2 regions of the Paenarthrobacter sp. NyZ202 genome follow, and region 1 is predicted to be linked to the other one. Evidence: predicted binding sites of a transcription regulator. Region 1 holds the regulator's gene; the other holds the start of a gene.

Region 1 (14,603 bases):
ATGGATGGCCTTCGACGCCGGGATCCCGGCGTCGGCGGGCAGCACCAGGGTGCCGTACTCCGGAAGCCGGGACAGGCGCTTGGGCGTGCGGGGCGGCTGCGACTTCATCGCCTTGTAGTGGGCGATCGCACGCGGCGTGACACAGCCGATCAGCGAGATGAACAGCAGGAGGTAGATGGCCGAGAACCACGCCGAAGAATAGACGTCGTACAACTGGAGCGCATCCAGGAGTTCGCCGTAAGACGGATTGTCCTTGATGTACTGCGTCACCACCGACGGGTTGGCAGGCCGCTGCGGGAAGAGCGAACCGGGGACCGCAGCGATGGCAAGGAGAAGCAGCAGGAACAGCGCAGTGCGCATGCTGGTCAGCTGCGTCCAGGCCCAGCGGATCATGCCCTTGACACCGAGCGCGGGCAGGGCGGCGTCGGACTTGGCCTGCTGGAGCTTGTCCCCACCCTCGGACGGGGCTTCGCCGGCGGTTGGCGATTTCTTCTTGGCTTTCACGGACTCGCTCATCAGATCGGCAACTTCACGTCGGTTTGGAACCAGTACTGCAACTCGGTCACCCACATGCCCCACACACCGGTGGCCATCAGGATGCCGAGCAAAACCAAAATGCCTCCGCCGGTCCGCTGGATTGCCAGGCGGTGCTTCCGGAAGAAGGCCATCACACCCATGCCGCGGCGGACCGCCAAGGCGATCAGCAGGAACGGGATGCCCAGGCCAAGGCTGTAGATGAACGCCAGCAGGGCGCCTTTGGCCGCCGACGAACCGCCGGAGAGGCTGAGCAGCTGCACGGCGGAGTAGGTGGGACCGATGCAGGGCGCCCAGCCGAGCCCGAACGTCAGCCCCAGCAGGGGCGCACCCCACAGGCCGGCCGGCGGCTTCGCGTGGATCTTCGCATCGCGCTGCAACCACGAGAACCCACCCATGAACACCACGCCCATCAGAATCACCAAGAGGCCCAGAATCTGGGTGATCCACGCGTTCTGGCGGCCGGTCACGAGTGTCCCCAGCTGGCCGAACGCGCCGCCCAGCAGGACAAAGATCACCGAGAAGCCCAGGACGAACAGGCCGATTCCGGCCAGCATGCGGCCGCGCCGCTGGCGCTGGAGGTCGACGCCGGTCAGTCCTGTCACGTAGCCCAGGTAGCCCGGGACGAGCGGCAGCACACAGGGCGACAGGAACGAGACAAGCCCGGCCAGCAGCGCCACGGGCACGGCCAGGAGCAAGGACCCGTTGAGGATCGTCTCGGCGAAGGGACTGTTCATGGTTGGCTACTCGGCTGCCGCGGTGGTGATGAGCGCTTTCAAAGTGCTCTTCTCGATCTCGCCGAGCACGCGGGATGCCACCCTGCCCTCCTTGTCCAGGACCAGCGTGGTGGGCACGGCGCCTGGAGGCACGATCCCGGACACGGAGAGCAACACGGCTCCGTCCTGGTCATTGAAGCTGGGGTAGGTGATGTTGAAGGTCTTGTCGAAAGCTTCTGCCGTGGCTTTCTCGTCCCGGAGGTTCACGCCGAAGAACTGCACGCCCTGGTCCTTGAACTCCTGGTGGAGGGCCTCCAGCTGAGGGGCTTCGACACGGCAGGGCGCACACGCGGCGAACCAGAAATTCAGCACGGTGACTTTGCCGACGATGTCTTCCGGCTTGACGGAGGAGCCGTTGAACAGGGTGCCTTGGAGCTGCACGGGGGCGCTGCGGTCGGCCTTGGCGAACTCGGTCACGGAGCCATCGCCGGCCACGTAGTTCTTGTTGTCGCCGGCGCGTGCCTGGTCGGCCAGGGAGTCCTTTTGGGCACAGGCGGACAGACCCATGGTGAGCCCTGCAAGGAGTACTCCGCCGGCAGACAGGACACCGCGGCGGGAGGGGTTGTTATCCATGATTCGCTTTCACGCTCCGGGGGTGCTGGCGGCACCGGGAAGCAGGACGGCAGCCGGCTCGCTGTAGTCGACGCGGACGATCCTGCCGCGATCATCCAGGACCAGTGACGTCAAGGACGTCAGGGTGCACTCGCGTTTGCGGGGATCATGCGCAAGCCTGCGCCCCTCGGCCGTGAGGCGCGTGGTCCAGATGGGCAACTGGTGGCTGACCATGATGGCCTCGGCCCCGTCTCCCCCTGCTTCGATCGCTGCGAGCCTGGCATCCTCCACCGCGGCCAGCATTCGCGCGGCCTGGTCTTTGTAGGCTTCTCCCCACGATGGCCGCATGGGGTTCCGGAAGTAGAACCAGTGCTTGGGCTTCAGGAATTCACTGCGGGTGGGGTGCAGCCCCTCGAAGTGGTTCTCGGCCTCGATGATGCGGGGCTCGGTGTGGATTTCAAGCCCCAGGGCTTCGGCCGTAGGCATAGCGGTTTCCTGCGCGCGCGTCAGGGGCGACGCCACGAGATGGACGATATTGGACCCTTGGCGGGCTCGTTCGGCGAAGTGGTTGGCGAGCATGCGGGCCATCTCCCGACCCCGCTCGGAGAGGTGGAACTCGGGCAGCCGGCCATACAGGACGCCATCGGGATTATGAACCTCGCCATGGCGAAGCAGATGGACAGTTGCTTGGGGCATGTTTACCAGTTTCTCAAAGATACGTAGCGATCTGAAATCTTCTACCGAGAGTAGAACTCAAAGATTTCCCAAAAAGTTCCGTCACGTTGGAATAAAAGATGCATATGCATGTTTATACTGGATACGAACCTCGGTTGACGCTTCAAGTAATCACCCGGGGTAGCACCGGAACCTTCCACTAAGAGGAGCAACAAGCATGATGACCCTTCCCGCCAACGTCACCACCGGCACCTGGACCCTGGACAACTCGCACAGCGAAATCGCCTTCACCGTGCGCCACGCCGGCATCAGCAAGGTCCGTGGCCAGTTCAAGGAAGCCGAGGCAACCCTCGAGGTCGGCGAGACCCTCACCGACTCCAAGGTCACCGCCTCCATCCAGACCGCCAGCTTCGACTCCGGAGACGCCAACCGTGACGGCCACGTCAAGGGCGAGGACTTCTTCGACGTGGAGAAGTTCCCGGAGATCACCTTCGTCTCCCGCCACGTCAAGGCAAACGGCGACGGCTTCGACCTTGTGGGCGATCTCACCATCAAGGGTGTCACCAAGGAAGTTGCCATCGAGACCGAATTCAATGGCGTGGCCGTGGACCCCTTCGGCAACACCCGCGCCGGCGTCTCCGGCGAAACCACCATTAGCCGCAAGGAGTTCGGCCTTACCTGGAACGCCGTCCTCGAGGCCGGCGGCGTGCTGGTCAGCGACAAGGTTGTCATCAATCTCGAACTCGCCTTCATCGCACCGGCTGCTGCCTGAGTTCCCGGCAACCCCTGCCTGAACGGCGCCCCTTTTGGCTTCGGCCCGGGGCGCCGTTCTGCTTTAAGCCGGCTTTGGCTGGCGGCTCTCCCGGGTGCACCGGTCCGGCCCCGCGCAAGTTGCCTCCAGTACCCGCCGGATTGCCTATGTTTACTGCACCCTGCGGTCTAAAGTGATGCCATGAGTACCCCGGATGAAACACCACAGCCACAGCAGCCCGGCGCCCAGCCTCCGCAGCCCGGCAATGTTCCGCCTGCGGGTTACCAGCCCCCGCAAGGCTACCAACCGCCCCAGGGCTACCAGCCCCCGTCCCCGCCCGGCCAGCACCAGCAACCGGGTGCCTACAACCAGCCCGGCCAGCAGGGTGGCGGGTACCAGCAACCTGGCCAGTCCGGCGGCTTCCATTTTGAAATGCCCACGGACGGTCCCAGGAACTTCAACGATGTCCTGCCGCAGGGAGGCTTCTCCGGGCTCTTCAAGACCCAGGGACTTCCCACGGAACTGAAGGTCTCCTACTTCATCTGGGTGATCTCGGGGCTTCTCGGCCTGTTGTTCGGGTTGATCGGATTCTTCGCCCTCATTGCTGCCTTCGCCTTCGCGCCAGGGCTCGCCGCAATCGGCCTGGTCCTGCTCCTCATCAGCCTCGCCGTGGCTGTGGCGCAGGTAATCCTGGCCATGAAAATGAAGGAAGGAAAGGAATGGGCCCGTTTGGCCCTGACCGTCATCGCAGGAATCTCCCTGCTCCTTGCCATCTTCGGTGCGGCCAACCTCGGCGCAGCAGGCTCCGGACTGGGCAGCAACCTGTTCGGCTTCCTCGTCAGCGCCGTGGCCGTCGTCCTCATGTGGCTGCCCAACTCGCAGCTGTGGTTCAAGGCGGTCAAGGGCACCGCCTGAACTATTCGACGGCAGGTGCGCTGCCGCCGTCGTGCATTCATCCGCATGCGTGGTTCGCACCGAAACAGTGCCGGGAGCCGCGGCTGGTCCACTGGACCGGCCGCGGCTTTCATCATCAAGGAGTACGCCCGCGTGATGATTTGCGGTGCTCAGGGGCGAAATCCAGCGTGTGATTCTCCCCCGCGCCGGACCGTGGAGGTACGGTGGAACCAGAACCACGCTGGGGGCAGGGTTTTGCTTTTCCCGGCAGAGGTACCAGCAGTCCACCCAAGCAAAGGAATGCCATGAGCAACCCTCCATACCCGCCGTCCAACCCCGGCGATTCCCAGCCTGAGCAGCAGGGCTCCCAGCCGTCCACTCCCCAGTATGGACAGACGCCCCAGTACGGACAGCAGGCACCGCAGTCCGGACAGCCTTCGGCTCCCCAGTACGGGCAGCAGGCGCCCCAGTATGGGCAACAGGCCCCGCAGTACGGACAGCAATCGCCCCAGTACGGGCAACAGGCTCCGCAGTACGGACAGCAATCGCCGTATGGCCAGCAGTCCTCCCCCTACGGCCAGCAGGCGCCCCAGTACGGCCAGGACACCAACTGGCCCAGCCAGCAGCCCGGGCCCAGCAGTGTTCCCCAGTTGGTCAACACCGCTTTCTGGATGATCATTGCCGCCGGCGTCCTCTCCGCCATCAGCTCCTTGGTCCTGGCCTTCTCCGGCGCGCAGCCGATGATTGACCTGATGGTTGCCGAGGCCGAACGGCAGGGACAGGAATTCCCGCCGGAGGCCTTCGAGGGCATGCAGGGCCTCTTTGCCGTCAGCGGCGTCATCGGAGCCATCATCTCCCTGGGTCTTTACGCACTGGTCGCCTTCCCGGTCCGCAAGGGCAAGAACTGGGCCCGCATCCTGGGCACCGTCTTCGCTGCGATTTCCGTCTTCGGCCTGACCAGCGTGTTTACCCTCGGTCCCACCTACGGCTTCCTCCAGCTGGTGGTGATCCTGCTGGGAGTTGCGGCCATTGTCCTGCTGTACCTGCCGGCGTCGGCTCCGTACTTCCGGAAGCAGCAAGCGTTCGGCAACCCGTACCAGAACCCCTACGGCCGCTAAAGAATCACGCACAGGGCGCGGACCCGGTAAAGCTACACAGCTTGGCCCGGTGTCTGCGCCCTTTGTGCGTGGTAAGCCAGGATCTGGAGTTCGGTGGCCATATCCACCTTGCGGAGATTCACGTGGGGCGGAACCTGGAGGAGGACCGGGGCGAAACTGAGGATGCTGCGGATGCCGGCAGCGATGACCCGGTCGCATACTTCCTGCGCCACCGTGGCCGGCAGTGCCAGGACCACCATGTTGGTATGGGTGCGTTCCAGGACGCGTTCCAGTTCAGCGGAGTCGCTCACGCGCAGCCACCCTACCTCGTTGCCGATCACCATGGGGTCGGCGTCAAAGATTGCAACAACGTCAAAGCCACGGGATTCGAACCCCCCGTACCGCGCCAGCGCCTTGCCCAGGTTTCCGGCGCCGACGATCGCCACTTTCCAGTCATGGGTCAGTCCGAGCGCGGCGGCAATATGGCGGCTCAGGTATTGGACCTCATAGCCCACGCCCCGGGTCCCGTAGGAGCCCACGTAGGAGAGGTCCTTCCTGAGCGTCGATGAACTGACGCCGGATGCCTCGGCCAGCGCCTCCGAGGAGACACGCTCCACGCCCTCGGCCAGCAACGAATTGAGCGCGCGCAAATAGAGGGTCATCCGGGCCACGGCCGCGGGCGGGATCTGCTTTGCCGCAGGTTCGTTGTCTCCGGTTGTAGCTCCCGGGGACGGTTCCAGCGCAGTCACGGTGTTCTCCATTGCGTCGCTTGTTGTTCCACTCTATGGCTCATTGCCGGGCTCAACCAAAGCGGCCGCATGCAACCTAGCAGGCTCAGGCTTCCATGACTTTCCTGATGGTGCGCTCCAACCGTTGCTCGTCGATCTTCCAGAAGTCGCGCTGCACGCCGTTGACCAAAACCACCGGGATCTCCTCGGCGAACCGGTCCCGGAGGTCGGGGTCGCCGTCGATCCCGCGCTCGGTCCATTCGATCCCCAAGGCGGCCGTAACACGCCCGACGGCGGCACGCGCCTCAGTGCACAGGTGGCAGTCAGCTTTGGTGAGGAGAACGATGTCGGGAGCAGCCATGACTCCACATTAACCCCGTCTCCTCTCTCACATCCCACCCCCGGTATCGCCTTCTGTGTGCCCTCAGCGCAGGACACCGGCAATTGACTAGACTCGAGGCATGCCCGAGGAGAAGAACGCCGCTGTCGCCGCGACTGCCCGAGCACAGTTGCACACCGGCGAAGCTGCCTTCTTCGACGTCGACAATACGTTGATGAAGGGCGCCAGCCTCTTCCACGTTGCGCGCAAAATGTACGAACGCAAGGCTTTCACGCTGTCACAGGCGGCGGGGTTTGCCTGGAAGCAATTCAAGTTTGTCCTGCGGGGCGAGAACATGGACGATGTCCACGCGGTTCGCGATTCCGCCTTGACGCTCGCGGCAGGGATCACGGTCGATGACATCAAGGCCCTTGGCGAAGAGGTCTACGACGAGATGATCGAGTCCAGGATTTGGCCGGGCACCAAAGCCTTGGCGGAGCAACATCTTCGGGTGGGCCGGCCGGTATGGCTGGTGACGGCAACGCCCATCGAAGTTGCCACGGTCATCTCCACCAGGCTGGGTTTGACCGGCGCTCTGGGAACGGTGGGCGAGATCGAAGGTGGCATGTACACCGGGCGGCTCGTCGGCGACATCCTGCACGGCCCCGCCAAAGCCGTCGCGGTCCAACTGGTGGCTGAGCAGGAAGGTCTGGATCTGGACCACTGCTGGGCTTACAGCGACTCCGCCAACGACATCCCCCTCCTCACCATGGTGGGCCACCCCGTCGTCATTAACCCCGACTCACGCCTGCGCAGGCACGCCCGGGAGAACAACTGGCCTGTGTATGACTTCCGTTCAGGTCGCCGGGCGGCAACCCTCGGCCTCAAGGCCGCTACAGTCGGCGGGGCCATCTACGGCTTATGGCGGGGATTCAGCCGCTTCCGCACCCCGCGCTGACCCTCTCTCACCAAAACCCCCACCCACCCCAACCCTCGTTACCTTTTTCGTAGCCCGTTTCCTGGTGCAGGATGTGGGTGTGCTGGCCTGCTGGTCCCGGCATGATTTCAATCCTCTGTCGATCGATGATCTTGAGAGTGTTGTCACCGGGATTGGCAGGTGCCGGGGAGATCGCTAATAGGGGCAGGACAGTTCGGGAACGTCGTGCGTAACGTGGATGCCGGGCCCTGACACCGCGGACAGGCCAGCACAGGCAGCTGACTACGACCGGAGGTGCCGAGGGTGATCGAGAATCATGAAATTGCTGACGTGTTCGTCGGGCTGGATGTTGGCAAAGGCGTCCATCACGCCGTTGCGTTGGACCAGGCCGGGAAGAAACTGCTGGATAAGGCCCTGCCCAATGACGAAGCAAAGATCCGGGAAATCCTTGCCGGGTTGGAGGGCAAGGGACGGGTCCTGTTGGTGGTGGACCAGCCCGCAACGATCGGGGCGTTGCCGGTAGCGGTTGCCCAGGCTGCCGGTGTCCTGATCGGGTATCTGCCGGGGCTGGCAATGCGGCGGATCGCGGACCTGCATCCCGGAGAAGCGAAGACCGACGCGCGGGACGCGTTCATTATCGCTGAGGCGGCCAGGACCATGCCTCACGCCCTGCGCTCGGTCCGGTTGGCCGATGAACAACTCGCGGAATTGAGCATGCTCTGCGGCTTCGATGATGATCTGGCCAAGCAGGCTACGGCTACTTCGAACCGGATCCGCGGGTTGTTGAACCAGATCCACCCTGCTCTGGAACGGGTGTTGGGACCCTACATGGCCCATCCTGCAGTGCTGGACCTGCTGCGGATCTGGCCGACCCCTGAAGCGCTCCGTCACGCCGGCCGGCGCCGGATCGGGAACCGGCTGACCAAACTCGCCCCACGGCTGGGCGAACGCCTGGCAGATGAGATCATCGATGCCCTGGACCAGCAAACAGTTGTTGTCGTGGGCACGAACGCTGCGACCATCGTCCTGCCGCAGCTCGCGGCGATGCTCTCCGGGCTTCATAAATCCCGGATGACCGTCTACGCCCAGGTTGAAGCCCTTGTGGAGGCCCACCCTCTTCACCGGGTCCTGATGTCGCTGCCGGCCGTGGGCATCAGGACCGCTGCACGAATCCTCACCGAAGTCGCCGGGAAAGATTTCCCTACCGCCGCGCACCTGGCCTCATACGCCGGTCTGGCACCGGTGACCTGGCGCTCGGGATCCTCCATCCGGGGCGAGCACGCTTCCAGAAAAGGCAACAAAGTCCTCAAACGCACTCTGTTCCTCTCCGCCTTCGCCGCCCTCCACGACCCACCCTCCCGGGCCTACTACGAACGCAAACGCGCCGAAGGCAAACGCCACAACCAGGCCATCATCGCCCTCGCACGACGACGCTGCGACACCCTCTACGCCATGCTCCGCGACAGCACCCTCTACCAACCAAAACACCCATCAACAGCTTGACGAAAAACATAGGGGCACTCTCACCAAAACCCCCACCAGCGCCGACCCTCTCTCACCAAAACCCCCACCAGCGCCGCCCCTCTCTCACCCCTTCATGGTTGGCGGCAGCAGCCTGTGGATAACTTCTGCACGCATCGGCCTTCCTGGGAAACAATGCCGGTATGCAAAAACCGTCGCCCCTTCCTACCCTGCTGACTTCTGCTCCCTTCACCCTCAAAGAGGCGCGAGCTGCGGGCCTGGAACAAAGGCAGCTCAGGAAAGAGGCCACTATCGAGGGTGTCAGTCAAGGGATCTATCGTCCCGCCGACTGGGACTTCAACCTGGCGGCTGCGGCACGGTCGCTCTCTGCCGCGAGTCCTGGTGCTTGGATATCCCATGTAACTGCTGCCCGACTTCATGGCCTCTGGCTTCCTCCTTGGCTTGCCGATTCCAATGAACTGCACCTCAGCAAGCCGCGAAGTCTGCCGTCCGTCCGAAGACGTGGCATCATCGGACACACGCTGGTCCTGGACAAGTCCGAGATCGAGTTCACGCAGGGCATGTGGATGAGCACCCGCTCCAGGACATGGCTGGACTTGGCACGCCAACTGCCGTTGAAGGACCTTGTCTGCATCGGCGATCAGCTCATTCGGGTCCCACGACCGGAATTTGAGGGCCGGAGCGTCCCCTTCGCCTCAATCCCCGAATTACGAACCATGGTGTCCCGGCACAAGAATCTCCAGGGAGTGGTCCGCGCGCGGGAAGCGTTGAACCTTCTGCGCGTCGGTGCCGACTCGGCGCCGGAGTCCATGCTCCGTCTCGCCATGCTCCGTCTCGCCATGCTCGACGCCGGACTTGCCGAACCCGAGTTGCAGATACGCCTCCGCGATGACGACCCTTTCTCTCCGTCAGCGGACCTTGGCTTCCGTGCCCGGCGCCTGGCAATTCAGTACGACGGCGGCCATCACCTCGAGGAGGAACAGTACTTCAGCGATCGACGGCGGGACAAAGCCTTTGCGGCGGCCGGTTGGACGGTTCTCATCTTTGGAAAAGAGGATCTGGCAGATGGGTTTGCAAAGGCAATCTCGAAAATCAAGAAGGCCCTGAGGAACAGCTGGATCGACCCAGCCGTCGCGTCGGGATTCCGCGACGATCGGTGAGAGAGCGTCTCGACAAACCGCACCATCGGTGAGAGAGCGTCCCGACAAACCGCACGATCGGTGAGAGAGCGTCCCGACAAACCGGACGATCGGTGAGAGAGCGTCCCGGGTGCAAAAATGCCCGCCGCCTGGACAGGCAACGGGCATTCACGCTTGGCGAAGTATCTCTACTTCTTATTGCGGCGCTGGTGGCGGGTCTTGCGAAGCAGCTTACGGTGCTTCTTCTTGGCCATACGCTTGCGGCGCTTCTTGATAACTGAACCCACGAAAGTTCCTTACAAACTAGATGAAGGTCCTGTCTGTTGGAACGGATCCGCGGACTAAGCAGCAGACAGTACAACTGACAGATTCTTACAATGACGTAAAACGTTCCTTAACAGGGTACCGCTTCAAAGAGGCACCCTGTGACCACGGCCCACGGAGCGGGCCATGGGAGGCCTCAGGCGGTCTCCGTCTGCCCGTCCACCACGGCACCTTTGAGGTACTGGGCCACGGCCTCTTCCGGAACCCGGAAGGAACGGCCAAACCTGACGGCGGGCATTTCCCCTGAGTGGACCAGGCGGTACACGGTCATTTTGGAAACACGCAAGACGTCGGCCACTTCAGCCACCGTCATGAAACGTGCCTTCGAGAAGTTAGTCTCTGCGGACATTTCCCATATTCCTTTGCTCTCAGACAGTAAGACACCCCCAGAAAGAACGGTGTGCCGATGCTGAGCCATCAAACAACCATGTGCTGGATACTCTAGTGGCTGATGGGGCCAATGTGAAAGCACTTCCAGGAAAGTGGGACCGCACTCCCCGCTTATTCCCCGACTGCCAACCGACGTTTCCGGGCCGAGGCAGCCAACTGCTCCAGGACGGAAGCCGTGACGTCCCACTCCATGCAGGCGTCCGTAACACTCTGCCCGTACACCAGTTCCTGCTCCCCCGCGAGCTGCTTTGCCACATCCAGGTTTTGGGCACCGCCCACCAAGAAGCTCTCCAGCATCACACCGGCAATGGGAGAGGACGCCCCGGCTTCGAGCTGCGCGCCGATCTCCAGTGCAACTTCCGCCTGGCGGTGGTGGCTCTTTCCGCTGTTGGCGTGGCTGGCATCCACGATCAGGCGCGGATTGAGTCCCTTCGCGGCGAGCTTGGATGAGGCCGCCGCCACGTCAGCGGCAGAGTAGTTCGGCCCCTTGCGTCCGCCGCGGAGGATCACGTGGGTATCCGGGTTGCCGGCGGTGGCCACCAAAGCCGCCCGGCCGTCGTCGTCGATTCCCAGGAAGGCCTGCTCAGCGGCAGAGGCGCCGCACGCATCAATGGCCACCTGCAGGTCGCCATCGGTTCCGTTCTTGAAGCCGATGGGCATGGACAGGCCCGAGGCGAGCTGGCGGTGGATCTGGCTCTCGGTGGTGCGGGCGCCGATCGCTCCCCAGGAGACGAGGTCCGCCATGTACTGCGGGCTGATGGGTTCCAGGAACTCCGTGGCGGTGGGCAACCCCAGGGCGGTGACCTGCTTGAGGAAGCCGCGGGCCGCGCGCAGTCCGGCGGCGATGTCGTGGCTGCCGTCCAGGTGCGGATCGTTGATGAGGCCCTTCCAGCCAACCGTGGTGCGCGGCTTTTCGAAGTACGTCCGCATGACGATGAGCAGGTCTTGCTTGTGCTTCTCGGCCTGGCTGACCAAGCGGCGGGCGTATTCCAGGCCGGCCTTGGGATCGTGGATGGAGCACGGACCCACGATCACCAGGAGGCGGTCGTCCACGCCGTCCATGATGGCGCGGACCTGATCACGGCCACGGTCGACGACGGCTGCTGAGCGGGCGTCCAGCGGCAACTCAGCGATGAGGTCCTGGGGTGCCGGAAGCGGCTCGAACCGGGCGACGCGGAGATTGGAGGTTGCGGGCTGGGCGTTGTCCGAGGTCAACGAAGATTCAGGGGCGATGCTGGTCATGTTCTGGGTCCTGTCCGGGAAACGGAGCGGGCCCCTTTTCAGAACCCGCCGGATATGGCGAAGGGCAGAGAATCATCTCTGCCCTGTTGGCTCTGAAGGAAAGTTGGATGCGTGTCAGTTAGACGCGGGCCCCTCCAGAGCCAACGAAAAATACGCATACCAACGCTTAGTCATAGCCACACCATAACCGCGCAGGTTCACACCCGCCAAATCGTGTCCGTCAGGATGACAATATTTTGCGCAGGAACTGCAGCTGCGCGATCCAGTGGTGTTCCTGGCCGCCCTCGTGGTTGTTGAAGCGGTACACCTCAATGTCCTTCCCAGGGGATCCGCCCGAAGCACCGTAGTTGTTGTAGCTGGCAAACACGGTAGAAGGCGGGCAGATATCGTCCATCTGGGCGGCGGAGAACAGCGCCGGGACAGTGGCCAAACGCCCAAGGTGCACCCCGTCAAAGTAGTTCAGCACGGCCAGCGTGGACTCGTACCGGTCCCGGTGCCGCCCGAGGAACGAGGCGATTTCCGGGTAGGGCCCGCGGGGTGCGATGTCGATCGCCCGCGGGAAGTCCTGCAGGAAGGGGACGTCGGGCAGGGCGGCGATCACGCCGTCGAGCCTTCCGGCCGCCAGCCCGGCAGCGGCCACGGTGATGCCGCCGCCCTGGCTGACGCCGGTCAGGACCACTTTGGAAGGGTCGACGGCGGGATGGTGCTGTGCCGCTTCCACCGCACGGAAGGCGTCGGTATAGACGCGTCGGTAGTAGTACTCATCCTGGTGGGCGGACCCGCGGGTCATGAGCCCGGCATAGTTGACGCCCCCGGCGGACGGGTGCGGATCCGGAGTATCACCGGACACGCCACCGTATCCCTGGCCGCGGGTGTCCATGATGAAGTGCGCATAGCCGGCCTGCGCCCAGCGGGTGTTCTGGTTCACCAGCCCGCGGCCACCGGAGTAGCCGATGTACTCCACCACTACCGGAAGGCGCTCCCCGGCCTCAAGGTGTGCCGGCACGTGCAACCATCCCTTGATCCGGTCGCCGCCGAAGCCGGAGAAGGTGACATCGAAGGTATCGATGACGCTGAGGTAGTTCTCCACCGGTTCGAAAACGGCGTCGAGCGGGATGTCGCGCGCTTCGGCGATGGTCCGGTCCCAAAAGGTGTCGAGGTCAGCGGGCGGGACCGCACTGGAGGTGTAATTGCGGAGCTGTTCCAAGGGAAGGTCGAAGAGTGGCATGGTCCGTTCCAGGGAGAGAAGAGGTGTGACGATAGGCGGAGCTTGAGGACATCCTATGTCATAAAGGAGTGGCGCTTGTCACAGACCCTTAATCTAAGGACAACGCGGCGCGGGCGGAACCAGGCTCGACTTGAATCGTTACATTCCGGACCGTCCGCGCTACACTGTCACTGAAACGCGGAAAGCGCTTGCCCAAGGAAGTGCCAACCGCCCGCCTCGCCTGCCCGCCCCAGAGGAGAGACCCATGGAGACCGCTTCCACAGAGTCCGCACACCAGCCGGCCCCCGACCCCGTGGTGCCGGTACGGATTGCTTTGGTGGGGGTCCATGGCTTCGGCGCCCACCACCTGGGCAACCTGGAACGGCTCAGCGCCCACGGCACAGTGGACCTGGTTGCCGTCGCCGACCCCAACCCGCCGGCGCCGGGCAGCCTGCCGGAGACCACTGCCATCCATCAGGACCTTCGCGGCCTGCTGCGCGGTAACCACCGCCCGGACATCATTATTGTGGCCACCCCCATCCAGACCCACGCCCCTTTGGCCCTCGACGTCCTGGCATCTTCGGCCCATCTTTACCTGGAAAAGCCACCCGTAGCCTCCATGGCGGACTTCGAACGACTCCAACAGGCAGCCGCGGTCTCCGGCCGAAGCGTCCAGGTCGGTTTTCAAAGCCTCGGATCAAAAGCCCTGGCCGCACTGGCGCACCTGGCCCAAGGCCGTGCATCGGAGGAACTTCCGGCCATCGGAACACTCAAGGGGATTTCCGCCACCGGCCGCTGGGTACGGGACCGCGCCTATTACAAGAGATCGCGTTGGGCAGGCAAGCGGAGCCTCGACGGCGTGGACGTCGTGGACGGAGTGGCCACGAATCCGCTGGCACACGCCATTGCCACTGCCCTGCGGATTGCCGGTGCCCGCAGCGTAGATGACCTCGCGTCGGTTGAAACGGATCTCTACCGCGCCAACGACATTGAATCGGACGACACCTCAGTCATCAAGCTCCGCACAGCGGCCGGACTGCCCATCACCTGCGCACTGACCTTGTGCGCGTCGGAGTCCGTGGAGCCCTACGTCACGTTGCAGGGAACGGAAGGAACTGCAGTTTTCCATTACACCGGGGACCGCGTCACGGTGACCACGGAGGCCGGCGAAACCACCCACGACTTCGGGCGCGAGGACCTGACGGAGAACCTCCTGCAGCACCTGAAGGACGGTACGCCGCTGCTCAGTCCCCTGGAGGACAGCGGCGCATTCATGCAGGTCCTGGAGGCGATCCGCACAGCAGAAGATCCCGCCCCCATTGACCCCCGGTACATTGAGTGGGTCGGTTCGGGAGACCAGGCGCGCGCAGTGATCCGTGGGATCGAGGACGCCCTCCAGCGCGCAACATCGGCGCATGCCACGTTCTCCGGGCTCGGGCTGCCTTGGGCCCGCCCCGCCGTTGACGGCTCCCAGGATCTCTTCTCCCCCGGCGCGCACGCCGCCCCGGCGGGCGCGGACACCACCGCGGCCGGCGCGCACGCCGCCCCGGCGGGCG
Region 2 (14,603 bases), 1.7 Mb from region 1:
CAGCCAGCCGCCGTCGTGCTGGTTAAGGCCGACGGCGTAACGCGCGTTTCTGTCCAAACGGCCGATTACTCCGCGCAGCTTGAGGCGTTCAACGCGTCCGCGCGCAAGCTTGGCGGGACGTTGCTGGCAGATGGCGGCGACTCCACCAACGGCAACGTGGTGTCGGCTCCGGCAAGTTTGCTGATCGCGCTGAGCATGCTCCGCGCTGGTGCTTCGGGCGCCGCAGCGGCGGAGATGGATGCGGTGCTTGGCTTCCCTGCAGAGGGGCGCGACGAGGCAATGAACGCGCTACTCGCCTCCCTGGAGAAGTTCGACGGCGACCCCGGCTCCGTTGACGAAGACAACCCGCCGCGCACGCCGGTCATGCACGCAGCCAATGGGCTGTTCGTGGATAAAAGTGTGCCTGCGGGCGAGGGATTTCTCACCACGCTCGCCCGGCATTTCGGCACAGGCGTGTACCCGGTGAGCTTTAGGGACGAGGCCGTGACCAAGACCGCCATCGACCAGTGGGTCAGCAAGAACACCGGTGGCCGTATCAAGGAAGCGCCGGCAAAGTACAGTCCGGACAACACGTTCAGCCTGCTCAACGCGCTCTATTTCGCCGCCGCCTGGCAGACCCCCTTCGATGCGAACGACACCGCGGACCGCCCGTTCACCACGGCCGGTGGTGAAGTGATCAACGTGCCAACCATGCACGCTCCGCTCGCCGTGGCGTACGCGGAAGCTCCCGGGTGGAAAGCTGTGGACCTGCCCTATGCCGAGGGTTTCGTTATGCGGCTGATACTGCCCGACGGCGGCACGCCGGGTTCACGCGGTTCGGAGACGGTGTCGGTTGAGGTGCTTGGGGACGTGGCGAAGGGGTTGGCCTCGGCCTCGCGAGAAATGGTGCAGATCAGTCTGCCGAAGTGGGACCACAAGACCACTTTCGAACTGCGGAAGGTGTTCGAATCCCTGGGACTCAAGGAGACGCTGGCCACTTCCACCGATTTCGACGCCATCCAGCAGGGAATGAAACTGACGCAGGCTGCACAGGCCGCCAACATTACCGTTGCCGAGAAGGGGACCATCGCTTCCGCCGTGACCCAGATCAACGCAGAGGCCTCCAGCGCCTTGGTTCCGGATCGCGTGATGATCCTTGACCGTCCGTTCCACTACGAGATTCTGCACGTGGAGAGCGGAATGCCGCTGTTTACCGGGTGGGTGGCAGACCCCCGTTAGGTCGGCGAATCGAGTTCGCTGGAACCGTGCTGGATCGCCGGAAGTTTCCCGGTGTGCAAGCACGCTTCCGGCGAATTCGGCGCGCACGGCTAACGAGCCAGCCGCGCCACCAGCACAGCCGCGGCCTTTACGACGTCGTCCGCCTCCTTCTTGCTGCCACTCAAGGCGACCTCCTGGCCGGCAACCGTAATGATGTCCGTGATCACCGCGACGGTGAGCCGGCCCAGGGTGTCCTCGCTGGTGCCGAGCAGGACGGAATTTTGGCGCACCCACTCGCGGCCGCGTTCGCGCCGGAGGACCTCAAAGCCCGGGGGAGTGTCGCCCTCGATGAAGACGCGCTCCAAGTCGCGGTGCTTCCAGGTGTAGTCGAAGTAGGTCCGGCTGCCGACGTTGAAGAGCGCCAGCGGATCGTCTTCGCCGGACTTGCGGGCTCTGGCGACGGCGGTCGCCACCAGGCGTTCGTGCTCGTTCTGGTAGTCGTCCCACAGGGCGAGGAACAGTTCGGTCTTGCCGCCGAAGTGGTGGTAGAGGCTGCCGACACTGGAGCCGGAGCGGGCAACAATATCGGAGATCCCGGCGTTGCTGAAGCCCTGCTCGGAGAAAACGGCGCCGGCCGCGTCAAGAAGGTTCCGGCGGGTGGCCGCCGTGCGCGACCATTGCCAGGAGCCCGCGTGGACCCCGGCGTCAGACGTCTTCCGGACCATGGGACCTCCTTGCCGCAGCGTCGGTGTGTCTTCCGGACGATTTCTGGAATGCTGAACCGACCGAGAGGCGGATGGGAGCGGCCCATCCTTGACCAAGGCCCAAAATACAGGAAATAATTCTGGAAGTCTGTTCTAGAAATATGTATTGCAGTATGTAACCAAATGCTGCGATTTTTGACGTCGAACGCCCCAAAACCCGGGTGCCGTTTTCACCGTCGGGCAGCAACTGGTTGAATCGCTATGAGAGCGCCAACTGGTCGCACGCCAACAAGCCAGAGAGGAACGCGGCCTGATGTCCGTTTCAAGCAAGTCGTCCGGGATCACGTCGAACAGGTGGTTCAAACCAGGGGTCATCACCGCTGGCGCGCTGGTGTTGGCGCTGATCCTGGTGCTGGTTGCCATGTGGCTGCGGACGCTGGAACCCGTGAAGCAGTTCCTCATTGACTACCCCGGCCACTCTGACCTGCCCGAGGGAGCTCCCACCGGATTCCCGGCGTGGCTGGGCTGGCAGCACTTCCTCAATATGTTCTTCCTGGTCCTCATCATCCGATCGGGTTGGCAGGTGCGGACCACCACCCGTCCGCCCGCCTATTGGACCCGGAACAACAAGGGCTTCATCAAAACCAAGAACCCGCCCACCAAGATCAGCCTGGACCTCTGGTTCCACCTGACCCTGGACGCATTGTGGGTGCTCAACGGCGTCATCTTCATCGTGCTGCTGTTCGCCACTGGCCAGTGGCTCCGGATTGTGCCCACCAGTTGGGACGTCTTCCCGAACGCTGTCTCGGCCGGCCTGCAGTACGCCTCGCTGAACTGGCCCGTCGAAAACGGCTGGAACAACTACAACGCCCTGCAGTTGCTGACGTACTTCATCACCGTCTTCATCGCTGCGCCGCTGGCGATCATTACGGGCCTGCGGATGTCCGGTGCGTGGCCCAAGAAGGCTGCGGTCAACAAGTTCTACCCGATCGAACTGGCCCGCAAGATCCATTTCCCGGTAATGATCTACTTCGTGGCGTTCGTGATCGTCCACGTGACGCTGGTCCTCGCCACCGGCGCCCTCCGCAACCTCAACCACATGTACGCCGCCAACGACGACAACACCAGCTGGTGGGGCTTCGGTATCTTCGCTGCGTCGATCGTCTTCACCGCCGCCGCGTGGTTCCTGGCCCGCCCGCTGTTCCTCCGCCCGATCGCGTCCCTGATGGGCAAGGTCTCGCGCTAGCTCAGCGCGCCGCCCTGCCACAGGGCGTCGAACGGGGCGCCGGAGGCCACGCGGTTGCGGATTCCCTCGGTCACGAAAGCCTTCGCAGTCCGGGCCGCCTCAAGCGGGGTGGCACCCTTGGCGAGCTCGGCGGTCACTGCGGCGGCCAGCGAGCAGCCGGCACCGGACACGGCAACCTCGCCCACCTTCGGGGCGCGCAGGACTTCCAGCGTCTCGCCGTCGTAGAAAACGTCGACGGCGTCAGCACCTTCCAGCCGCACCCCACCTTTGGCAAGGACCGCTGCGCCGCTGAGCTCGTGGATGCGGATGGCTGCGGCTTTCAGCGATTCCTCATCCGTGATGGCAATGCCGGACAACGACTCGGCCTCGAAGTGGTTCGGCGTGACAAACGTGGCCAAGGGAAGGATCTGGGCCTTCAACGCCTGGTCCGTATCCAACGCGTGCCCCGGTTCCTGGCCCTTGCAGATCAGCACCGGGTCCAGCACGATGTTGGCGAACGCGCCGCCACGCAGGGCCTCCTCAACCGTGCTGATGGTGGCCGGGCTGCCGAGCATTCCGATCTTCACGGTGTCCAGAACCGAAGGTGCGCCGGAAGCGGCACCGTAGGCCGCCGTCGTTGCTTCCAGTTGGTCCGCGATAACCTGCTGGTCCACCGGGACGAAGCGGTGGTTCCAGTTGTCCTTGGGGTCGAAGGAGACGATGCAGGTGAGGTTGACGATGCCGAACACTCCCAGTTCCTGGAAGGTCTTGAGGTCGGCTTGCGCACCGGCGCCGCCGGTCGCTTCCGAGCCGGCGATGGTCAGTGCAATGGCAGGGGAAACGGCTGAAGTCATGGATTCCATTTTGCCATTTCCTGCCGGATCCCCGGCCCTCAGCCGTGCAGTTCCCGGTAGCTCGCCTGGGCGGCGGGGTGCAACGGAACGCCGGCGGTGTTGATGAGGGTTTCCGGACTGAGGAACTGCACCCCGGCGCTCGAGGCCGGGACGAGCTCACTGGCCCGTTCCACCAGGAGCTGCACCGTACTGCGCGCCAACGCGTCGGCGAGGTCCCGCCGGCACAGCAGCAGGTTGGCCACCCCCAACGTCCAGACCGCGGGAGCGTCACCGTAGGTGCCGGCGGGAATCAGGACGCGGTCGTAGAAAAATCCGGAGAGGGTCCTGGTGGGCTGGATGAGGTCGGAAAGGTCCAGGAGCCGCAGCTGCACTTCGTCCGCCGTGCCGACGATCGGTGCGGTGGGCACACCCCCGGACTGGATCATGACGTCGATCGACCCGTCCTTGAGTGCGGCCAGTCCCTCGCTGAGCCCCAGGTTCACCTGCCTCACCGGTCCCGGGGCGGCGCCCCCGGCCAGGCCGGCAGCCGCCAGGATGCGGTCCGCAGTCAACGACGTGCCCGAACCAACTTCGCCAACGCCGGCGGTCCGCCCCGCAAGCTCGGAAACATTGCGGATGCCACTGTCCTCCCGGACAATGCAGTGCACGTAGTTTTCATACACCTTGCCCAAGGCCACCAGGTCTTTTCCGTCCTGGCTGGCCGCTTCCTGCCCTGCGGCGGCCCGTACGGCGGCATCGGCGAGGGCGACGGCGAATGTCGCCTCGCCGGACAAGACGCGCCGGATGTTGTCGAGACTGCCGCCCGTGATCAGCGTTTCGGTAGACGATGCCACCCCTTCCCGCTGCAGGAGCCCGGCGAGCAGCGTGGCGAACTCAAGGTAGAACCCTCCGGTTTCGCCGCCCGCCACGGTTACTTTGCCCGCTTGATCGACGGCGGTACAGGCGCTCGCTCCAACGGCTGACAGCCCACCGGCGAGCCCCACCGCGAGCAGCTTCCTCCGCGTCAGCTGAGGATCACGCACCGGATCCTCCTGCCGGGGACGGGAACTCCACGCGAGCCGACAGTCCGTGCGGCTTCCTGTTCTGCAGTACCAGCGTTCCCTGGTTGGCCTGCGCCAGGCGCTCCACGATCGTCATTCCCAAACCATTTCCTTCGATCGCGCCGTGCTGCGGCCCCCTCCAAAACCTGGTTTTAGCGGCGGCCAGGCTTTGTTCGGGGATGCCGGGACCGTCGTCCGAAATCACGACGGCGGCACCTCCTTGCGTCTTTTGCGTCGCCACAGTGATGTGGCCGCCCGGGGCGTACTTGATGGCGTTGGCCAGGAGCTCACGCACCATCTGTGCCAGTTCTTCCGGGTTGCAGAGGACTTCCACCGGGGACCCGGGAAAGTCCGTGGCAAGGGTTGATCCGGCCCTTTCGGCCGTCGGCATGGCACGCTCAACTTCTCCCTGCAGCACGGGAACGGCATCGATCACGGACGCCCTTCGGTCTGCCATCGAGTGCGCTGCAGGGGCAGCCCCCGCGGAGGCGCGGTGCTCAGCGGCAGCCAGCTTCAGCACGCCGTCGAGCATGTCCTCAACCCGCTCAAGCTCGGCCACCACACCCGCTGCGGCTTGCTGTTCCTTGGCCGAACGAAGTTCCAGCTGCAGCAGGTCGATGCGCAGCCGCAACGCGGCCACCGGGTTCCGGAGCTGGTGCGACGTGTCGGCGATCAGGCGGCGCTGTGATTCCATGCTCTCGGTGACCGTATTGGCCATGGCCGTGAAGGAACGGCTGAGTTCCCGGAGCTCGGGCGGTCCGGCTTCGGGGAGCTGGCTGGTCCTGCCCGTGGCTTCCAGTTCATGGACAGCAGAACTGAGCCGCTGCACGGGCCTGAGAACCCAGCCGGTGATGCGTGAGGCGGCCAGGAGCAGCAACGCGGCCAAAGCCAAAGCCGCGAGCCCAACAGCACCCCAGCGTTCCCGGAGTTTCCGGCGCGCCGTGTCGAGGTCCACTTCAACCACCGCTTCGCCCAGGACCTGGCTGGCTGTCCCGAAGGGACGCGAGAGGACCTCGTTGCCGGTGGTGAACGGGCTCACCGGGTTCAGCGTTGTGTCACTGAGGTTGAGGCTCGCACGTCCCAGGGCGTCACGGACATCGTGCCGTTCCTCGCTGAGTCCGCCCGAGGCGACCGTGGTGTCCTGCAGCCGGATCAGGACACCCTCGCCGTACAGTTCGGAGTACCGGTTCATCTCGCGTTCCAGCTGGGTGGTGTTGTTGTCCTGCGCGGCGTCGCTTGCCAGTTGGGCGAACCTGTTGAGGGCTGCGACCCGGTTGATTTGCAGTTCCTGGGTCAGTTCACGGCCTGCCGATGTCAGGATCACGCTGGAAACGGTGGCTACGATGACCACCACCAGCAGGCTCAGGATGCCGAGGACCCGCACCCTCATCCGGGTTCGCCCTCCACTCGGTAGCCCACGCCGCGTACGTTGATGATGAACCCCGGCTGCTGGAGCTTGGAACGCAAGGCCGTGAGATGGACATCCAGGGAGCGTGAATTCGCGAGGAAAGCATCACCCCAGAGGGCGTCCAGGATCTGTTCGCGCGTCACCACCGAGCCGGCGTTCCTGGCCAGGAGGCTGAGGAGGTCGAACTCGGTCGCTGTCAGTGCCAGTTCCCGGGTTTCGACGGCGGCCACGCGGCGGTCCAGGTCCACTGTCACGGGTCCTACGGTGATGACGTGGGGTGTGCCCTGCCCTGAACGGCTGGTACGTCGGGTCACCGCCTCGATCCTTGCCAGCAGTTCCACGAGTTTCACGGGCTTGACCAGGTAATCGTCTGCTCCTGAACGCAGGCCCAGCACCACGCTGCGTTCATCATCACGGGCCGTGAGGATCAGGATGGGAGCCTGCGTGACCTGGCGCAGTTTCCTGAGGACGTCCAGGCCGTCGATATCAGGGAGGCCGAGGTCGAGGAGGATCACCTCATGTTGCCGATGGGCCAGCAGTGCGTCTTCACCCCGGGAAACCCGTGCAGCTTTGTGGCCAGCGGATGCGACGGCGGCAGCAAGGGCAGATGCTACGGAGTCGTCATCCTCGACGATAAGCACGTGCACTGTGGGGTTTCCTCCTGCTTGCGGGGCGTTTGCTCCGTCTTGGAGGTTACTCCTTTCCCAACGCTCTATCACCTACCGGCGCCTTCAGGGAATCCCTCTATCACCAAACGCCCACCCCTTAGCCAAGCTGGGCCCGCCCTGCGTTCTTTGGAATGACCAAAGGGCGCAGGGCGGGCCTCGCAGGCACGGCCTTTAGGCGTTGACGAGGTCCTTCTTGTCGTCCTCGTCCTTGACCTTGAACGCGCTGCCTTGCTCGGCGTCCAGGTGGGTAGCCTTCTTGTTCTTCAACGCAAAGATGTACACCAGCAGGGATACGAAAATCGCGGCCGTTACGTAGGTGAAGAACAGGTTTTCCTGGCCGGACTTCTGCAGTGCTGCGCCGATCAACGGAACGGTGCCGCCGAACAGCGAGTTGGCAATTGCGTAGCCCAGGCCCACGCCCAGGGCCCGGATCGATGCCGGAAAGAGCTCGGCCTTCACCAAGGCGTTGATGGACGTGTAGCCGCCAACCATGAGCAGGCCGCCCATCATCAGGAGGAACGCCATGAAGGGGTCCTGCGTGCCGGCCAAGGTGGACAGCAGCGGCCACGTGAACAGGACACCTGTGACGCCGAACCACACCAGCAGGGGCTTTCGGCCGATTTTGTCCGAGATCATGCCATACACCGGCTGCAGCAGCATGAAGATGAACAGTGCCCAGAAGTTGATCACAGAGGTGTCGGTCTTGGCGATGCCGGAGGTATCGTTCATGAACTTCAGGATGAAGTTGGTGTACGTGTAGAACGCCACCGTGCCACCGAGCGTGATGCCGATGCAGATGAGCAATGGCTTCCAGTGCTTGGTGAAGAGGAGCTTCATGGTGCCCGGCTGGGCTTCGCCTTCCACCTTGATGTGGGCCGCGCGGATCTGGTCGGCCGAGACGGTTTCCTCCATGGAACGGCGGAGCCAGAGGACAACCAAGGCAGCGACGCCGCCGATCGCGAACGGAATGCGCCAGCCCCACTCGGTGAGGGCTTCTTTGGTCATGGTGTTCTGCAGGATCACGAGGACGAGGAGAGCCAACATCTGGCCACCCACCAGCGTCACGTACTGGAAGCTGGAGAAGAAACCGCGGCGCTTCGCCGTTGCGGCTTCGGACATGTAGGTGGCGCTGGTTCCGTACTCACCGCCGACGGAGAATCCCTGCAGCACGCGGATGAACACCAGCAAGATCATGGACCACAAGCCGATGACGTCCTGCGTGGGGAGGATCGCAATGCAGAATGAGCCCGCGGACATCATGGTGACACTTAGCGTCAGCGCGGCCTTACGGCCCTTGCGGTCTGCGTAGCGGCCGAAGAACCAGCTGCCGACTGGACGGGCGAGGAACGACGTCGAGAACACGGCCATCGCTTCGAGGCCCGCCTGCAGATCGTCCGACGAATTAAAGAAGTGTGACTGGAAGTATGCAGCAAACGCCGTGTAGACGTAGACATCGAACCACTCCACGAGGTTGCCCGCGGAGCCCTTGAGGATATTGCTCACGGCCTTGCGTGTTTGGGCCGCCTCGCTGAGGGGCGCAGCTTGTTGGGTGCTCATCAATGAACCTTCCTGGCCGGCTGCGCACGTGGCAGCCGTGTCTTTCATGAGTTCGTTCTGTCCATGAAGCTCGTGCTCATGGCGTCCTTGCGCATGGCTCTTCGTGACTTAGAAAGGCCCTCTTGGGGGTGAAGAGGACGTATTCCAAACTATGGGTGATGCACGGCACAGCCAACGCGGGAGGGGATTTCCTAACACTTCCTTAGGTTTCCCCCGCCGGACGCTCTCTCAGGGATCGCCGGTTTTGGGCGGATGCTCTCTCACTCCGTGCGTGCAGGCCGTGGCCTTCAGGCTGGGACGGGATTAATGTTCATGGCATGGGCACACTTCGGCGGGTGGTTCTCATCCTGAAACAGGAAGCAGGCGGAATACCGCTTCCACCTGGTCAAGTGCTCGGACTCGTCCTCGACGGGGTCCTCGACCGGGTATTGCCGACGCCGATCACACCAGTTCGTGGCACTCGCAAAGTCGTGGGGACGATCTTGCTGCTGACCGGCACGGGAGTTACAGTCTGGGCGGTTGTGGAACGACGACGCCACACCGTGGGGACCTTTGCCTTGGGCCGCCCTGAAGAACTTGTGACCAGCGGCCCCTATGCCCTGAGCCGTCATCCTATGTACTTGGGCTGGTGGATGATCCATGCCGGTGTAGCGGCATTCAGGGGTTCGCCGTGGGCTCTGGTGACTCTGCCGGCGGGCATGCTGGTGGAACATCTTGGCACCCTCTGGGAAGAAAGGGCACTTCAGAAAGAGTTTGGGCAGCCCTACGTCGAGTACGTGAGGGAGGTGCCGCGTTACGTCGGAATCCCACGGCGCCACGAACCTTGAGATGGACGGTGAGAGAGCGTTCGGCTGAGGGGGCGCTTTGGTGAGAGAGCGTTCGGCTGAGGGGGCGCTTAGGTGAGAGAGCGTTGCGTGATGCGGACGAGTCGCCAGACCGATAGCCGGCCGATCCCTGCTGCCAGCGCAATGGACAGGCTAAACAAGGTTGCGCCCCAACTCGAGAAACCGCCGAAGGGTAGGCAGATGAGAGCCCCGGTCGCGAAAAACGCAGCCACGTGAAGCCATTGGTTGCGCACGCGGCCCATGGCCAATCCCAGTAAAGCTCCTACGGCCGTGCCGATGAATGCCACGGGGATCGCGGCGTAAACAAAGAAGATCAGAGCCCAGTCGGGAGCCTGCACGGCCAACAACGAGCTGAAGACCAGGTACGCAACCAGGACACCCAGGGCCAGGCTCTTGCCATTGAGAACCACCCGGTGCAGGGGGCGGTACTGCGGCGTGTTCAACTCTGCCGGAGCATACTCATCACTCGGGTCGGTCATCATCGGCTGGATCTGCTGATCGCGTTGAGGGCGTCGGCAAGAGCGGGATACTGAAACGCGAAGCCGGCCTCCACCAGCTTCCTTGGCTCGACCCATCGGCTCTTCAGGACCAGTTCGGTCTCCGTGCGGATGATGACGGCGCCCATCCCCAACAGCCACGCCGGTGTTGGAACTCCGAACGGCACACCGAGGCTCCGCCGGACCAAGGACATCAGTTCACGGTTGTCCACAGCATATGGCGACGCCGCATTGACTGGCCCGGACAGCTCGGGCCGCTCGTGAAGGAACAGAACCGAATGAAACAAGTCCTCCACATGAATCCAGCTGAACTTCTGCGTCCCGCGGCCCATGTGCCCGCCCAGCCCGAGCCGCGCCAGGTTCCGGAAGGGACCCATGACTCCTCCGTCCCTGCCGAGGACAATGGCGATCCGCAGAGGAATTTGCCGGGTCAACGGAGTCGAGGCCGCCGCCAGTTCGTCCTCCCACGCGCGGGCCACGGAGACGGAGAATCCGCTACCCAACTCGCCAGCGATTTCTGACTGCGGCCGGTCCTCCGCGTGACGGTAAATGGTCCCGGTGCTCGCATTGATCCACGTGCGTTGCGGTTCATCACAACGGGAGAGTGCGACCCCCAACGATCGCGTCGTCTGTACCCGCGAGTCAAGGATCTCCCGACGGTTCCGCTCGTTGTATCGGCAGTTGACCGTTCGTCCGGCGAGGTTTACCAGCAGTTCGGCGCCGTTAAGCGCCTTGGCGATGCCGCCGTCGTCGTTCCATTGGGCGTCAGCCGAAGTGTCCCGCCCGATGGTGCGGACCTGCCAGCCCTCCGCGGCGAACCGCCTCCGGAAGTACCGTCCGATGAAGCCCGACGCTCCCGCGACCACCACCGTGGGTGTCACGATTCGGCCTTCACGCTGCGGACCACTCCCAGGACGTCGTCGAACACCTTGCTGACGCCTGGGATCTTTGCCAATGACAGCCCGCGCGCAACCAGCGGCGCCGCGCCGTCGATGAGCTTGCGGGTGCGGCGCTGGCCCTCGGACGCGTCGTAAACCCAGAACAGCGCGATTCCCATGTACGCCAGCCACAACAGTTCCGGCAGGTCTGCCCGGAGTTTCCTGGCGACGGCGGGGGAGGAACCGTCGACGGCGGAACGGAAGATCGCGAGCGAAGCGTCACGTGCGGCGGTGGACGCCTCGCCGAACGGATTAACGGGCGACGACGGCCGGATCGCCGTCGCGATGAAGTCGGAACCGAACTCGTGGTACGGGGTCATGACGTCGATGCCCGTGTGCAGCACGGCCTTGAGCCGGCCGGTGAGATCCTGCACGTTGTGAAGGGCCGCGGCCGCGGCGACAGCATGCTCGTCCTGCACCTGGAGATAGAGCTCGTGGACCAGCTCGTCCTTCGAAGCGAAGTAGTAGTAGGCGTTGCCCACCGAGACCCCGGCTTCTTGGGCGATGGCCCGCATGGTGGTCTTCTCGAAGCCGATCTCGCGGAACATCTTCAGTGCGACGTCGGCTACGACTTGCCGTGTTTGTTCGCTCTTGGTGGCCATGTTGGTTCCTTCGGCAGATTCTTGAACGTGTTCAAGAATGAGTGTGGCACAAGTTTTGAACGCGTTCAAATAGGGTGGGGGTTTGGGTGAGAGAGGGTGGCGGGAAACCGGGCGGAAGGTGAGAGAGGGTGGCGGGAAACCGGGCGGAAGGTGAGAGAGGGTGGCGGGAAACCGGGCGGAAGGTGAGAGAGGGTGCGGAGGGTGGGACAATGTAGCTGGTGCCGGGCAGGATGCCCCCACTACCCCAGTGCTAATACAGCGGGGCGCCGCGAGTTGCAGAGCGCCTGCGCGAACCACTACGAAACGGATGACCCATGCCCTCGCCTTCCGGCAGTACTTTGAGCAAGCCCGCACCGCGTTTTGCGTCCATCGGCTCCCCCTACTTCGGCATCATGCTCGCGGTCATGGCCGTGGTGCTGATCCTCTCCAACATCGGCGCTTCCAAAGGCGTGGTGCTCGGGCCCATCATCACCGACGGCGGTTTCTTTCTTTTCCCGCTGGCCTACATCCTGGGCGACGTCATGAGCGAGGTCTACGGTTTCAAGGTGGCCCGCAAAGCCATCATCACCTCGTTCGCCCTGAGTGTCTTCGCGTCGCTCTGCTACTGGGTGATCATCATCCTCCCCGGCTTCGATGACGACTACGGAACCGCCAAACAGGCAGCCATCGAGGGCGCGCTCGGGCCCGTCCCGCAAATCGTCCTGGCGTCCCTGCTGGCGTTCCTCGCAGGCCAGACCATCAACTCCTGGATCCTGGTCAAGATGAAGGAGCGCACGGGAGAAAAGACCCTGTGGGCCAGGCTCATGGGCTCCTCCGTGGTGGGCGAGTTCGTCGATACCCTGATCTTCTGCAGCATCGCGGCGTCGGTGATCGGCATCTCCGACGTCGGCTCGTTCATCAATTACGTCCTGGTGGGCTTCCTGTACAAGACCGCGGTTGAGTTCATCTTCGTGCCCATTACCGTGCTGGTGGTGGGCTGGATCAAGAAGCGTGAGCCGAGCTACGGCGCAATCGCGGCCTAGCCTTTCGCCGGGTTCGCTGGAAAGGCGCGGGGTAGCTGGAAGCTTCCCAACGCCGTCGAACGTTTCCCGCGAACCCGGCACCGGCACCAAGGAAAGCTAGGAGTAGTACCGCCCCAGCGTCTCGGCCTTGAACTCGAAGAAATCCCCGGATTCAATGGCCAAGCGGGCGTCGTCCACCATCTTCACCACGAAGCGCTCGTTGTGGATTGAGATCAGGGTTGCGGAGAGCATCTCCTTGGCCTTGAACAGGTGGTGGATGTAGGCGCGCGAGTAGTTGGCGCAGGCGTAGCAGTCGCAGCCTTCCTGGAGTGGCCCGAAGTCCTTCTTGTACCGTGCACCGGACAGGTTGAACCGGCCGGACGGCGTGTAGAACGCGGAGTTCCGGGCCACGCGGGTGGGGGAGACGCAGTCGAAGGTATCGGCCCCGTTCTCGATGGCGGTAAAGATGTCGTCCGGTTCGGAGATGCCCAGCAGGTGGCGGGGCTTGTCCTCGGGCAGTTCCTCGTTGCACCAGCGGACAATCGTCCCGAGGTTCTCCTTCTCCAACGCCCCACCGATGCCGTACCCGTCGAAGGGCATCGCGCCAAGATCGCGGCATGCCTTGCGCCGCAGGTCCTCGTACTGGGCGCCCTGGATCACCCCGAACAGGGCCTGGTACGGCTTGCCTGCCCGGGACTCAGTCAACGAGAAATGCTCCTCCAAGCAGCGCAACGCCCAGAGCCGCGTCCGCTCCAGCGACTCTTCCTGGTAGGCGCGGGAGTTCTGCAGGGTAGTCAGCTCGTCGAACGCGAACATGATGTCCGCCCCGATCTGGTGCTGGACCTGCATGGAGATCTCGGGGGAGAAACGGTGCTTGTCGCCGTTGAGGTGGGACTTGAACCAGACCCCGTCGTCATCGATGTGCGCCAGCCGTTCCTTCCCCGGGGCGACGGCGTCGTCGGGCCCGGACGTGTCGACGTTCTTCATGTCGATCACCTTCTTGAACCCGGAGCCCAAGCTCATTACCTGGAACCCGCCGGAGTCCGTGAAGGTCGGGCCGGGCCAGTTCATGAAGGCGCCGAGCCCACCTGCGGCGTCGAGGATTTCGGGCCCGGGCTGGAGGTAGAGGTGGTAGGCGTTGGCCAGCACAGCTTGTGCACCAAGTTCGGCGACGGACTCCGGGAGCACGGCTTTGACGGTGGCTTTGGTCCCGACGGCGATGAACGCCGGCGTCTGGATGGTTCCGTGCGGCGTGGTGATGGTTCCGGTGCGGCCCAGGAACCCGCCCCCGTTCGCCTCCACAAGCGAGGACGACGGCGGGCACGTTTCCGTCAGGCGCCGGCCCACCTCGAAGGAAAATCCGGCCGTGGCCACAGAGGGCGCGGTGGTTGAATCAGGCGAAGGCAAAGAAGCGGAAGCTGGCACGCTACCAAGTGTGCCAGCTTTACCGAAGGTCACCCTGCCGGAGGTCCGATGGGCGCCGTCTCAGGAGCTGTAGTTCGCTTCCTTCCACTTGTCCCAGGAGGCACGGATGTCGTTGAACGTGTGGGCCCCGAGCTCGTACGTCGAGGCAATCACTATCGCGCCGCCGTCGGGCCTTTTGTCCGGAATCGGCAACTGTTCTGCGACGATCAGCAGCCCGTCGCCGTGCGCGGCGTAGCTGTGCACGGTCAGGCCGACCTGGTGCCGGCTCTTGAACCAGACCTTGCCGGAGATCTTCTCGCCGGTTTTCAGGGTGAGCGAATACTCCTCGCCTACGGGAGGAAGGTCGCCAAGCCTCAGCTTTTCTATGGCTGAGCCGTCACCTGAGACTGACAGGAAGTGCGTCCGGCGCTTACCGTGCGGATGCCGCTCCAAGGCAAACCGAAGCTGGTGGAGGAAGGTAAGCCATCCCTGCGTGATGTCTTCATCCCACTCCGCCCACTCGGAATTGTGGTCCAGCGCGGCCCTGGTCACCTTGACTTCGGTGCCGCCGGACACGGGATGCAGCTCAAAGATGTCGCCGCCGTTGACGGTGAGGCTGGTGTGGTCAGGTCCTTCCACTACATCGGTGTTGAAGTAGATCTG

The links. Region 1 encodes Rex, which represses fermentation and respiration genes when NADH is low (regulators of the CRP and FNR family bind a similar motif). Its sites were predicted from a motif close to CTTGTGAANNNNTTCACAAG; they were not measured.
Positions count from the first base shown of each region.
Region 2: ACPFL9_RS03730 (queuosine precursor transporter) is a predicted target of Rex. The motif match lies at 11,588-11,607, and genes of this name have one in related genera.

Region 1 covers NZ_CP187556.1:3,527,337-3,541,939, forward strand. The annotation lists gene resB (cytochrome c biogenesis protein ResB) at 1-516, opposite strand, end outside; gene ACPFL9_RS16325 (cytochrome c biogenesis CcdA family protein) at 516-1,271, opposite strand; gene ACPFL9_RS16330 (TlpA family protein disulfide reductase) at 1,278-1,883, opposite strand; gene ACPFL9_RS16335 (histidine phosphatase family protein) at 1,893-2,558, opposite strand; gene ACPFL9_RS16340 (YceI family protein) at 2,758-3,309, shown strand; gene ACPFL9_RS16345 (hypothetical protein) at 3,490-4,203, shown strand; gene ACPFL9_RS16350 (hypothetical protein) at 4,488-5,300, shown strand; gene ACPFL9_RS16355 (redox-sensing transcriptional repressor Rex) at 5,333-6,040, opposite strand; gene ACPFL9_RS16360 (glutaredoxin family protein) at 6,114-6,368, opposite strand; gene ACPFL9_RS16365 (HAD family hydrolase) at 6,469-7,284, shown strand; partial or broken gene ACPFL9_RS16370 (IS110 family transposase) at 7,502-8,766, shown strand; gene ACPFL9_RS16375 (DUF559 domain-containing protein) at 8,928-9,905, shown strand; gene ACPFL9_RS16380 (30S ribosomal protein bS22) at 10,073-10,171, opposite strand; gene ACPFL9_RS16385 (helix-turn-helix domain-containing protein) at 10,345-10,557, opposite strand; gene ACPFL9_RS16390 (3-deoxy-7-phosphoheptulonate synthase) at 10,710-11,840, opposite strand; gene ACPFL9_RS16395 (acetylxylan esterase) at 12,061-13,068, opposite strand; gene ACPFL9_RS16400 (DUF6807 family protein) at 13,313-14,603, shown strand, end outside.
Region 2 covers NZ_CP187556.1:752,138-766,740, forward strand. The annotation lists gene ACPFL9_RS03670 (serpin family protein) at 1-1,218, shown strand, start outside; gene ACPFL9_RS03675 (TetR/AcrR family transcriptional regulator) at 1,308-1,922, opposite strand; gene ACPFL9_RS03680 (cytochrome b/b6 domain-containing protein) at 2,215-3,147, shown strand; gene ACPFL9_RS03685 (hydroxymethylpyrimidine/phosphomethylpyrimidine kinase) at 3,144-3,989, opposite strand; gene ACPFL9_RS03690 (TAXI family TRAP transporter solute-binding subunit) at 4,019-5,002, opposite strand; gene ACPFL9_RS03695 (sensor histidine kinase) at 4,995-6,410, opposite strand; gene ACPFL9_RS03700 (response regulator transcription factor) at 6,407-7,075, opposite strand; gene ACPFL9_RS03705 (MFS transporter) at 7,268-8,653, opposite strand; gene ACPFL9_RS03710 (methyltransferase family protein) at 8,989-9,480, shown strand; gene ACPFL9_RS03715 (hypothetical protein) at 9,549-9,980, opposite strand; gene ACPFL9_RS03720 (TIGR01777 family oxidoreductase) at 9,977-10,879, opposite strand; gene ACPFL9_RS03725 (TetR family transcriptional regulator) at 10,873-11,535, opposite strand; gene ACPFL9_RS03730 (queuosine precursor transporter) at 11,850-12,557, shown strand; gene tgt (tRNA guanosine(34) transglycosylase Tgt) at 12,654-13,961, opposite strand; gene ACPFL9_RS03740 (SRPBCC family protein) at 14,022-14,603, opposite strand, start outside.